One region of the Streptomyces sp. SCL15-4 genome, then DNA from elsewhere that is predicted to be linked to it. Evidence: riboswitches for the same ligand, from Rfam matches in the RefSeq annotation. Region 1 holds a riboswitch; each other region holds the start of a gene.
The links. Region 1 has a riboswitch for cyclic di-AMP ahead of SCK26_RS22625 (transglycosylase family protein). Riboswitches for the same ligand answer to the same signal wherever they lie in the genome.

Region 1 (2,189 bases):
GCCCTTGTTGTCGGTGGCGTCCAGGTCGAACATGGCCTGATCGATCAGGCGCTGCTCGGTGGCGTCGTAGCCGACCAGCTCCGGGCCGATCTGCTCGATGACGGCCAGGACGGCCTTCTCGACGCCCTTGCCCTGGTAGCGGTCCGGGTCACCGTCGCGCAGCTCGATGGCCTCGAAGGCGCCGGTCGAGGCGCCGGACGGAACGGCGGCACGACCCGTGCTGCCGTCGTCGAGGCCGACCTCGACCTCGACCGTGGGGTTGCCTCGGGAGTCCAGGATTTCCCGGGCTACGACGACGTCGATGGACGGCACGAGCATCTCCTTCTTGGATGTGACGCTGGAAGTGCGGGGCTGGTGTGCCTTGCGACTAGAGCCTAACCGTCCCGGGCGTCTCGGCCACCGACCGACCGTCCCGTGGACAGACCGACGGTACCTTTTGTTTTTGATCGAAACAAAGGGCTTCTGGGTGGCCGAGGGGCGAGGGTGCCGGGGCGGGCGCGAAAAAAGCCCCGCCCCGGCGCGTACGGGGGAGAACGCGCCGGGGCGGGGAGCCCGTGGGGACGGGGGGTGACCCGCACGGGGCCTCGGGGGCTCCGCCGGGACGCGCGGACCGGGGGACTTCGGGGGTCCGGGCGCCCGTGCGGGTCCGTGGCTCTCAGGGGGTCCGACGGGATGTGCGGGCCCCGGGGGCCGGCCGGGGGCCGGGGGTCACTTCAGGTGGAGCTGCTGGCCCGGGTAGATGAGGTCGGCGTCCTCGACGACGTCCTTGTTCAGCTCGAACAGCTTCTGCCAGCCGCCCGCGACCTTGTGCCGCGCGGCGATGATGCTGAGCGTGTCGCCCTGGACGACCTTGTACTCGCCGTCACCCTTCTTGACCTTCTTGCCGGTCGGGGTGGTGACGGTCTTGCCCGCGCCGCTGCCGGTGCTCTTGCTCGTGCCGGTGGAGGCGGCCGGGCGCTCGGCGGAGCGGGAGGCGGCCTGCTGGTCGGCGGAGCGGGTGGAGGTGCCCGAGTCCTGGGTGGACGGGGCGGACGGCGCCGGGGTGCTCGGGGCGGAGCCGTTGTAGGGGGAGCCGGACAGGCCCGTGCCGCAGACCGGCCAGGCGCCCTTGCCCTGCGCGGCGAGGACCTTCTCGGCGACGGAGATCTGCTGCGCCTTGGACGCCTTGTCGGCGGTGGAGGCGTACTGCGTGCCGCCGTACGCGGCCCAGGTGGAGGCGGAGAACTGCAGACCGCCGTAGTAGCCGTTGCCGGTGTTGATGGACCAGTTGCCGCCGGACTCGCACTGGGCGACCGCGTCCCACTGGGAGGCGGTGGCGGCGGAGGCGTTGCCGGCCGCCATCAGCGGGGCGGCGACGGCGGCACCGGTGACACCGGCGAGCGTGATGGCGCGAACGGCCTTGGACGGACGACGGTGCTTGCCCTTGCCGGTAAACAGCATGGATCGATTCCCCTCACCGACGCCTACGAGGTGAGCTGTCGGGTTCGGGCCGGTTGAGTTGCCCGGCCGCGTCGTCCGCTTGCGCGTGACGCGGCTTCACCCCCAGCCGGTCCCAGCTTCAACTGCTGGGCCCGGCACTTACCTTGGGTCCCCCGCTCCTGCCTACGGCGCTTGACGCGACGACTGTTCCCGGGCAGCCACTGGCAGGATTCGGCGTGGCGGCTGCCGGGGCTCGTGGTGACGAGCGGCCTCGACCGTAGACAGGTGATCGCCGGAATTTCAAAGACGATCAGCGCTTCTGAGACTCATCCCACACTTTCGCCAAACCGGACATCAAGGTGCTTAGTGGGGCGTCAAGTCTCGGTGTTTTCAGCCCGTTTCGCCCTGGACATCCAGGGTCTGACCGGCGGTGATGCGGTCCGGGTCGGTGCCGATGGCCTTCTTGTTGCCGGCGTACAGCGCGTGCCACCCGCCGTCGACGTCAAGGGAGTCGGCGATGGAGGACAGCGAGTCGCCTTCGCGGACCGTGTAGGTGTCCGGTTCGCGGGAGGCGTGCCGTCCGGAGGCGGTGCCGTTCTGACCGTTTGTCACACTTTCGTCCGCGCTCACGCCCCGGTGGCGTCCGCCGGTGGCGACGGCACCGGTGTCGACCAGGCTCCAAGAACCGGCCGCCTGCTGCGGGTTGGTCACGACCCCGGCGTCCGGCGTGGCCGTCGGGGAGCCGCCGGCGTCCTGGGGGCTTCCGGTGT
Region 2 (2,189 bases), 510 kb from region 1:
CGGAAGGCCGTCAGGGGGTGAGGCCCTTGTCGCGCAGCCACGCCATCGGGTCGATGCCGGTGGGCGAGCCGCCGGGGTGGACTTCCAGGTGCAGGTGCGGGCCGGTGACGTTGCCGGTGGCGCCGACGCGGCCGATGACCTCGCCGGTGGCGACCTTCTGGCCGGCCGTGACGTTGATCGAGGACTGGTGGCAGAACCACAGCTCGGTGCCGTCGTCCAGGGTGAGGATGGTGCGGTAGCCGTACGCGCCGGCCATGGCCGCCTCGGTGATCGTGCCGCTGTGCACGGCCTTGATCAGGGTGCCGGTGGGCGCGGCGAAGTCGAGTCCGGTGTGGTGGCCGGAGGACCACATCGAGCCGGCCTGCCCGAAGGTCGAGGTGATCGTGTACGAGGAGGTCGGGAGCGCGTACTGCCTGGCCAGCTCGGCCAGCCGCTTCTCCTCCGCCGCCTTCTTGGCCTCGGCCTCGGCCTTCTCCGCGTCGGCCTCCGCCTTCTCCTTCGCGGCGGCGGCCTTGGCGGCGGCCTCCCGCTCGGCCTCGGCGGCGGCCCGCGCGGTCTGCTTCTCGGCGGCGACGAGCGCGGCGGCGGCCGCCCTGCTGTCGGCCTGGCCCTGCTGCTGCTCGGCCTGCGCCATGATCCGGTTGCGGAGCACCTCGCCCGCGTCGGCGCTGTCCTGGCCCGGGTCGGAGGCCACGGCGACGGTGCTGAGCGTGGTGGCCTCGGCGGCGGGCCGGTCGGCGCCGGAGCCGTCGTGGAAGAGGGAGCCGACCGAGGGCAGGTCCGGCAGGGAGATGGAGACCGGCGGCTTGCCGGTGTTGGCGCTGGCCATGCCGCCCGCGCCGACGGCGGCCATGACGCCGACGCCGAGGACGGTGGAGCTGCGCGCGAAGCCGCCGCGCTGCTTGGCAACCCGGTGCCGGCCGCGGACCGGTGCGACGGAGTCCTCGGTGGGGTTCCATTCCTCCCACGGGCCCTCGTCGGCGCGGTAGGCACCGTAGCCGAAGGTCTCGGGCTCGGACTCGCGCTGTGCCGGTATGGACGGGGCTTCGGGGACAGGCCGGTTGGACGCCACGCGGGCGTGCTCCTTTCCTTCCTCCGCCTACCGGGTTAGCTGACGGGTTCGGAGCAGGAAGGTCTCCTACGCGCGTATATCCGGTCGTGGACTCGCGTGAGTACACGACGGTATCCGCGTGATTCACCCCAGAAAGGTGGTTCCCCGGTTCCCTCGCGGGATTCGGCGCGTGCGCGCGGAGCCGCCTCTTGTGACGGCTGGGACGACCGCGCTGCGTTATCGAACGTTAATAGACTTGCCAGTCACTTTCCAAGCCGTTCGCCCCGATCAACAAGGAATTTACTGGTGAGGTTATCGGCAACTATCCCGTCAAAACGGGCAAGTTGATCGGGCCTCGGAACGGTTCAGCAGTCACTCGAGGTTTTGATGGTTACTCAGATGTTATGCGTACGGCGCTCACCTGATCACTCACCGTGACGTCCCCGGTCACCGGTTGCGGGCCCGCCGAAACCGGTGTGCGAACCATCCCGCGGATGGCGTACACTGGAGTCACAACGACGCGGGGTGGAGCAGCTCGGTAGCTCGCTGGGCTCATAACCCAGAGGTCGCAGGTTCAAATCCTGTCCCCGCTACTGAAGGCCCAGGGCCCGGAATCCCAAGGATTCCGGGCCCTGGGTGTATGTGCGCCCGGGCGCGCCCGGGCGCTCGCTCAGCCCGGCAGATGGGCGTTCGGCGCCTTGGCCAGTTCCTCCAGCTCCGGCAGGACGACGACCCGTACGCCCGCCGCGCTCAGCACGCCCGCTCCGTCGGCCGCCGTGACGAAGGTGTCGGGCTCCCGCCAGGCGGTGACCACCCGGCGCACTCCCGCCCGCAGGATCAGCTCGGCACAGGGCGCCGGCCGGGAGGCGCGGCGGGTGCACGGCTCCAGGCTGGAGTACACGGTGGCGCCGGCGAGGCGCGGGTCGGCGGGATCGGTCTTCGCGAGCGCCGCCTCCTCGGCGTGCACCACCGCGTCGCCGCCCTCGCGCGAGTGGCCCCGGGCCAGTTCCGTGCCGTCGGCGGCGACCACGACCGCGCCGACGCTGAACGCCGTCCGCGACGGCGGGCACAGGGCCGCCAGCTCGCAGGCGGTGCGCAGCCAGTGGCGGTCGGCGGCGGTGGCGGCGGCCGTGCCGGG
Region 3 (2,189 bases), 2.0 Mb from region 1:
CGGCCGGCGCCCCGGGCAAGCGGTTCATGCTGCCCGGCGCCCGGGCCGTGATCCGGCAGCCCGCGCTGTCCGAGCCGGTGCGCGGCCGGCCCGGCGACCTGCTGGTCCGGGCCGGCGAGCTGGCCCGGGTCCGCGCCACCGTGGAGGAGATGCTCGTCCGGCACACGGGGCGCACGGCCGCGCGGGTCCACGAGGACCTGGAACGCGACCTGATCCTGGACGCTCCCGGGGCGCTGGCGTACGGCCTGGTCGACGCCGTCGTGCCCGCCCGCCGCGACACGCCCGGCGCACCGGAGGCGAGGTGAGCCGCCCGTGCTGCCGGACCTGCCGCCGCTGCCCGCGCTGACCCGCGCCGAGGGCGAGTTGATCGATCGTTATCTGGAGGCCGTCGACCTGCTCGGCCGGGTCAATCCGGCCCGGCACGGACCCTCCTACGGCGCCTTGCGCGCCGCCCAGGCCCTGGTGCGCAAGGCGGCAGAGCTGCGGGACGCGCTCGCGCTGATGCACGAGCGGGGCGAGACGGAGCTGCACGGGGACACGCTGGCACGGGCACTGCGGGTGCTGGACGGCGAGCGCCGGGCCGCTCGCGTCGCGCTCCCGCCGGACGGCGTCGGCTGAGGCGGACGCCGGTCCGGCCCGACGGCGCCGCCGCGTCGACACGCGTCGTTCGGACCGGAGTTGAAACGGCCCGAACGACGTACCGCCGACCGGTGTACATCCCGATCGGATTCCGGGTCTCCCGAGTTGCGCAAGGCATGGGTCCATGGGTCACCACGGAGACACATCTGCCCAGGTCCGGGGCTACGACGATGATCTGACGGGGCCTCGAACGGACCACTGTCCACCCGAACGGGTGAGTGGTGAGTAACGCCACAAATCCCCGATTCCGTTGGGATTTTCAGACAGATCTGAGCCAAGATCCCTGTCTGACGACAAGCCCCCGCCACCGCGGCGGGGCGATCCGGGCGGACGCCGAGTCCTGCCGCCGCCCGGATGACCGGTCGACGGAGTGGATCGGCAGGAGTGGAGGACCCAAGCAAGGCGGGTCGCCGGAACGGATGTCCAGCAGTCCGACACAGAGTCGGGCGCGGGGCGGAGGTTCCGAGCAGCCCTTGGGGTGAAGCCGTGGCAACGCGGCCGGGCTACTTCGCCAGCCCGAATCCGACAGGTCATCCTTCACAGGCGGCTGACGAAGGGTTGCGCATGACTGCGCTCAATCGAGTCCCGTCGCTGATGGCCCGGGCCGGCACGGCCTCGGCACTCACTCTCGCCGCCGTGGGCGGCTCGATCGCGGTGCCCGGTCTCGCCACCGACGCCTCCGCCGCGACCATCGCGACGAAAGCACTCAAGGTCGCGGCCTCGAAGAAGGGCTCTCCGTACCGGTGGGGCGCCACCGGGCCGCACAGATTCGACTGCTCGGGTCTGACGCTCTACTCGTTCAAGAAGGCCGGCAAGAAGCTGCCGCGTACCGCCGCCCAGCAGTACAACAAGACGCACCACGTCTCCGCCCGCCACCGCAAGGTCGGCGACCTGGTCTTCTTCCACTCGGGTTCCAGCGTCTACCACGTCGGCATCTACGCCGGCCACAACAAGATCTGGCACGCCCCCAAGACCGGGGACGTGGTGAAGCTCCAGAAGATCTGGACCAGGAGCGTCTGGTACGGCCGGGTCAGCTGACCCGCCCACGGCCCCGAGCGGCTCCGGCAGGGCCGCTCCAGCGCCACCGGCGCTCCCCGGAGCCCGCCTTGAGCACTCGGGCGGCCCGGGGTGCGACGCGGCCGCCTCGGGGGCGTGCGGGCGGGCACCGGGCCGGCCTGCCGCCTCCCGGAGCGTACGGGCGGCCTGACGGCTCGGATCGGGCCCCGTAGTACCCGACGAGCCTTCCCCCGCCGCGTACGGGCGGGGGAAGGCTCGGGGCCGGCCGAGTTGCCCCGGCGGACCGACGGGACCCGCCACACGCCGACCGAGCGGCGTCTCCACCGCCACCCGGCACGTCCCGGACGACCGGGACGCTTTGCCGGCATCGCACGCCTCGGCAACACCGGAACGCACCGGTTGCCGTCGGCACCGGCGGCGCTCCCGCTTCTGCCGCCGCCGAGCACCACCCGGACGGGTCCGCCGCCCGCCGGCACAGAGACGCCGGGACAGCCTCGGTACGCACCCGACCACCACCACCGCCGAGCGCCACC
Region 4 (2,189 bases), 1.4 Mb from region 1:
TGCTGCGCGGCCTCGGTGATGAACGGGACCTCGCTCTTGGTGGCATCGAGCAAGCCTTCCTCGACAGCCGCCAATCCGGCCTGGACATCGGCTTCCAGAGCCTGGTCCCGCACGCTCAGCCCGAACGGCCCGACGACGGTCACGAGGGGTCTCCTGTCTGCTGGTGTCTGCTGGCGATTACACGGTTTGTCGATAGGTCGCTGCCATCACTCAAGTCAGCGTATCCGGTCCTGTTTCGATCACCGATAGCGCCCACCGGTCCAGCTCGGGTGGTATCGAACCATGACCGGCATGGTTTTGATCACACGGCAATAAGGGACATATATCGACTTAACGGTAATCCAGATGCCGTGTCGCGACCTCTCCGCACCTTCCTCACCCCCACTCTCCCTTCACCATCCCTTACGACAACGACGGGCGGCACATCCCGGGTTCCGTCACGACTCGGACTTCGGGCCCGAATCCTACTAATCCGCCATGTCTGATTTTAAGCCTTTTGCCTTTTCGTGAATTGGGTCACGCGCCCGGCCGGCCCGCACGCTCCGCCGCACTCCTCTCCCACCCTTGCCCCGTCGGCGAGTTGAGAACCGGCGACCGCAAAGGATCAAGCACCTCATACGGCGTCGATCAAGGTCAAAAGACGCATTGCATGAATCCGGTACTTGTTCCCGACATCTGCTCTCGCATACGTTCCGGGCCGTCGGGCGGACGCCTAATCCTGCCGCCGCCCGCGAAACCCATTCACGAACTCATTCGTACGGCAGGAGCGGGGGACCCAGGTAAGCCGCCGCGCCGGACGGCATCGCGCCGCGCCGGCACGGCTAGGGGTGAAGCCGTGCCTCCTCCCGGGCACGGCCGGGCGCCTCCCCGCCCGAACCCGACAGCTCACCTCGCAGGCGCCGGAGAGGAACTTTCGATGTCTGCCGCCGCTCAGCACCGCCGTACCCGGAACGCCCGCCTCGTCCGCGCCCTCGCCGCCGCCTGCACCGGCGCCGCCGTCCTCGCCCTGCCGCTCGTCGGCGCGAGCGGCGCCTTCGCCGCCACCACCGCGGCCCCGGCGGTGTCCACCACTCCGGCCGGGTACCCGAACACGCTCGACGGCTGGATCCGCGAGTCGCTCGCGATCATGGCCGAGAAGAACATCCCGGGCACCTACAACGGCATCTACCGCAATGTCATGCGCGAGTCCTCCGGCAACCCGGCGGCCATCAACCTCTGGGACTCCAACGCGGCCAAGGGCATCCCGTCCAAGGGCCTGCTCCAGGTCATCGACCCGACCTTCAACACGTACCACGTCGCCGGGACGTCCTTCGACATCTACGACCCGGTCGCGAACATCACCGCCGCCTGCAACTACGCGGCGAACCGCTACGGCTCCATCGACAACGTCTTCGGCGCCTACTGACCGGCCCGGCCGCCCCGCCCTCCCGCGGTCAGGCGGCCGGGAACAGTCTTTCGAGGACGACGGCGACGCCGTCGTCCTCGTTCGACACGGTGACCTCGTCGGCCACCGCCTTCAGCTCGGGATGCGCGTCGGCCATGGCGACGCCGCGCGCCGCCCAGCGGAACATCGGGATGTCGTTGGGCATGTCGCCGAAGGCCAGAGCCCGTTCCGCGCCGATCCCCAGCCGCTCGGCGGCCAGCGCCAGACCGGTCGCCTTCGTCACGCCGCTCGGCTGGAGCTCCACCGTGCCCGGCCCCGACATGGTGACGCTCGCCAGCGAGCCCACCACCGAGCGCGCCACGGCCGCCAACTCGTCGTCGGACAGCTCGGCGTGCCGCAGCAGCACCTTGCTGATGGGTTCGGCCCACAGGTCGGCGCGCCGGCCGACCCGGACCGCGGGCAGCGTCGGGTGCGGCATCCGGTAGCCCGGCTCGATGAGCGTGAGCCCGTCCACGCCGTCCTGGTCGACCGCCGCGTACACCTGGCCCACCTCCGCCTCGATCTTGCCGAGCGCGGTCTCCGCCAGCTCCCGGTCCAGCCGGACCGACCACAGCAGCCGGCCGGACCGTGCGTCGTACACCTGCGCACCCTGCCCGCACACCGCCAGTCCGGTGCGGCCGAGGCGCGCGAGCAGGGGCCGTACCCGGGGCGCCGGACGGCCGGTGACCACCAGGTGCCGGGCCCCGGCCCGCGCCACCCGGGCGAGCGCGGCGAGCGACCGGTCGGAGACGGTGTCGTCGCCGCG

Region 2: another riboswitch for cyclic di-AMP. It lies ahead of SCK26_RS19995 (M23 family metallopeptidase); the one in region 1 lies ahead of SCK26_RS22625 (transglycosylase family protein).
Region 3: another riboswitch for cyclic di-AMP. It lies ahead of SCK26_RS31590 (C40 family peptidase); the one in region 1 lies ahead of SCK26_RS22625 (transglycosylase family protein).
Region 4: another riboswitch for cyclic di-AMP. It lies ahead of SCK26_RS15830 (transglycosylase SLT domain-containing protein); the one in region 1 lies ahead of SCK26_RS22625 (transglycosylase family protein).

The regions. Positions count from the first base shown of each region.
Region 1 is NZ_JAOBTQ010000001.1:5,044,953-5,047,141, reverse strand. It holds gene eno (phosphopyruvate hydratase) at 1-312, opposite strand, end outside; gene SCK26_RS22625 (transglycosylase family protein) at 709-1,440, opposite strand; cyclic di-AMP (ydaO/yuaA leader) riboswitch at 1,446-1,620, opposite strand; gene SCK26_RS22620 (transglycosylase family protein) at 1,810-2,189, opposite strand, start outside.
Region 2 is NZ_JAOBTQ010000001.1:4,536,477-4,538,665, reverse strand. It holds gene SCK26_RS19995 (M23 family metallopeptidase) at 11-1,072, opposite strand; cyclic di-AMP (ydaO/yuaA leader) riboswitch at 1,080-1,250, opposite strand; tRNA gene SCK26_RS19990 (tRNA-Met) at 1,571-1,644, shown strand; gene SCK26_RS19985 (dihydrofolate reductase family protein) at 1,722-2,189, opposite strand, start outside.
Region 3 is NZ_JAOBTQ010000001.1:7,018,970-7,021,158, reverse strand. It holds gene SCK26_RS31600 (ATP-dependent Clp protease proteolytic subunit) at 1-305, shown strand, start outside; gene SCK26_RS31595 (hypothetical protein) at 313-618, shown strand; cyclic di-AMP (ydaO/yuaA leader) riboswitch at 1,070-1,201, shown strand; gene SCK26_RS31590 (C40 family peptidase) at 1,204-1,677, shown strand.
Region 4 is NZ_JAOBTQ010000001.1:3,659,009-3,661,197, forward strand. It holds gene SCK26_RS15825 (polyprenyl synthetase family protein) at 1-143, opposite strand, end outside; cyclic di-AMP (ydaO/yuaA leader) riboswitch at 733-914, shown strand; gene SCK26_RS15830 (transglycosylase SLT domain-containing protein) at 917-1,405, shown strand; gene SCK26_RS15835 (HAD family hydrolase) at 1,434-2,189, opposite strand, start outside.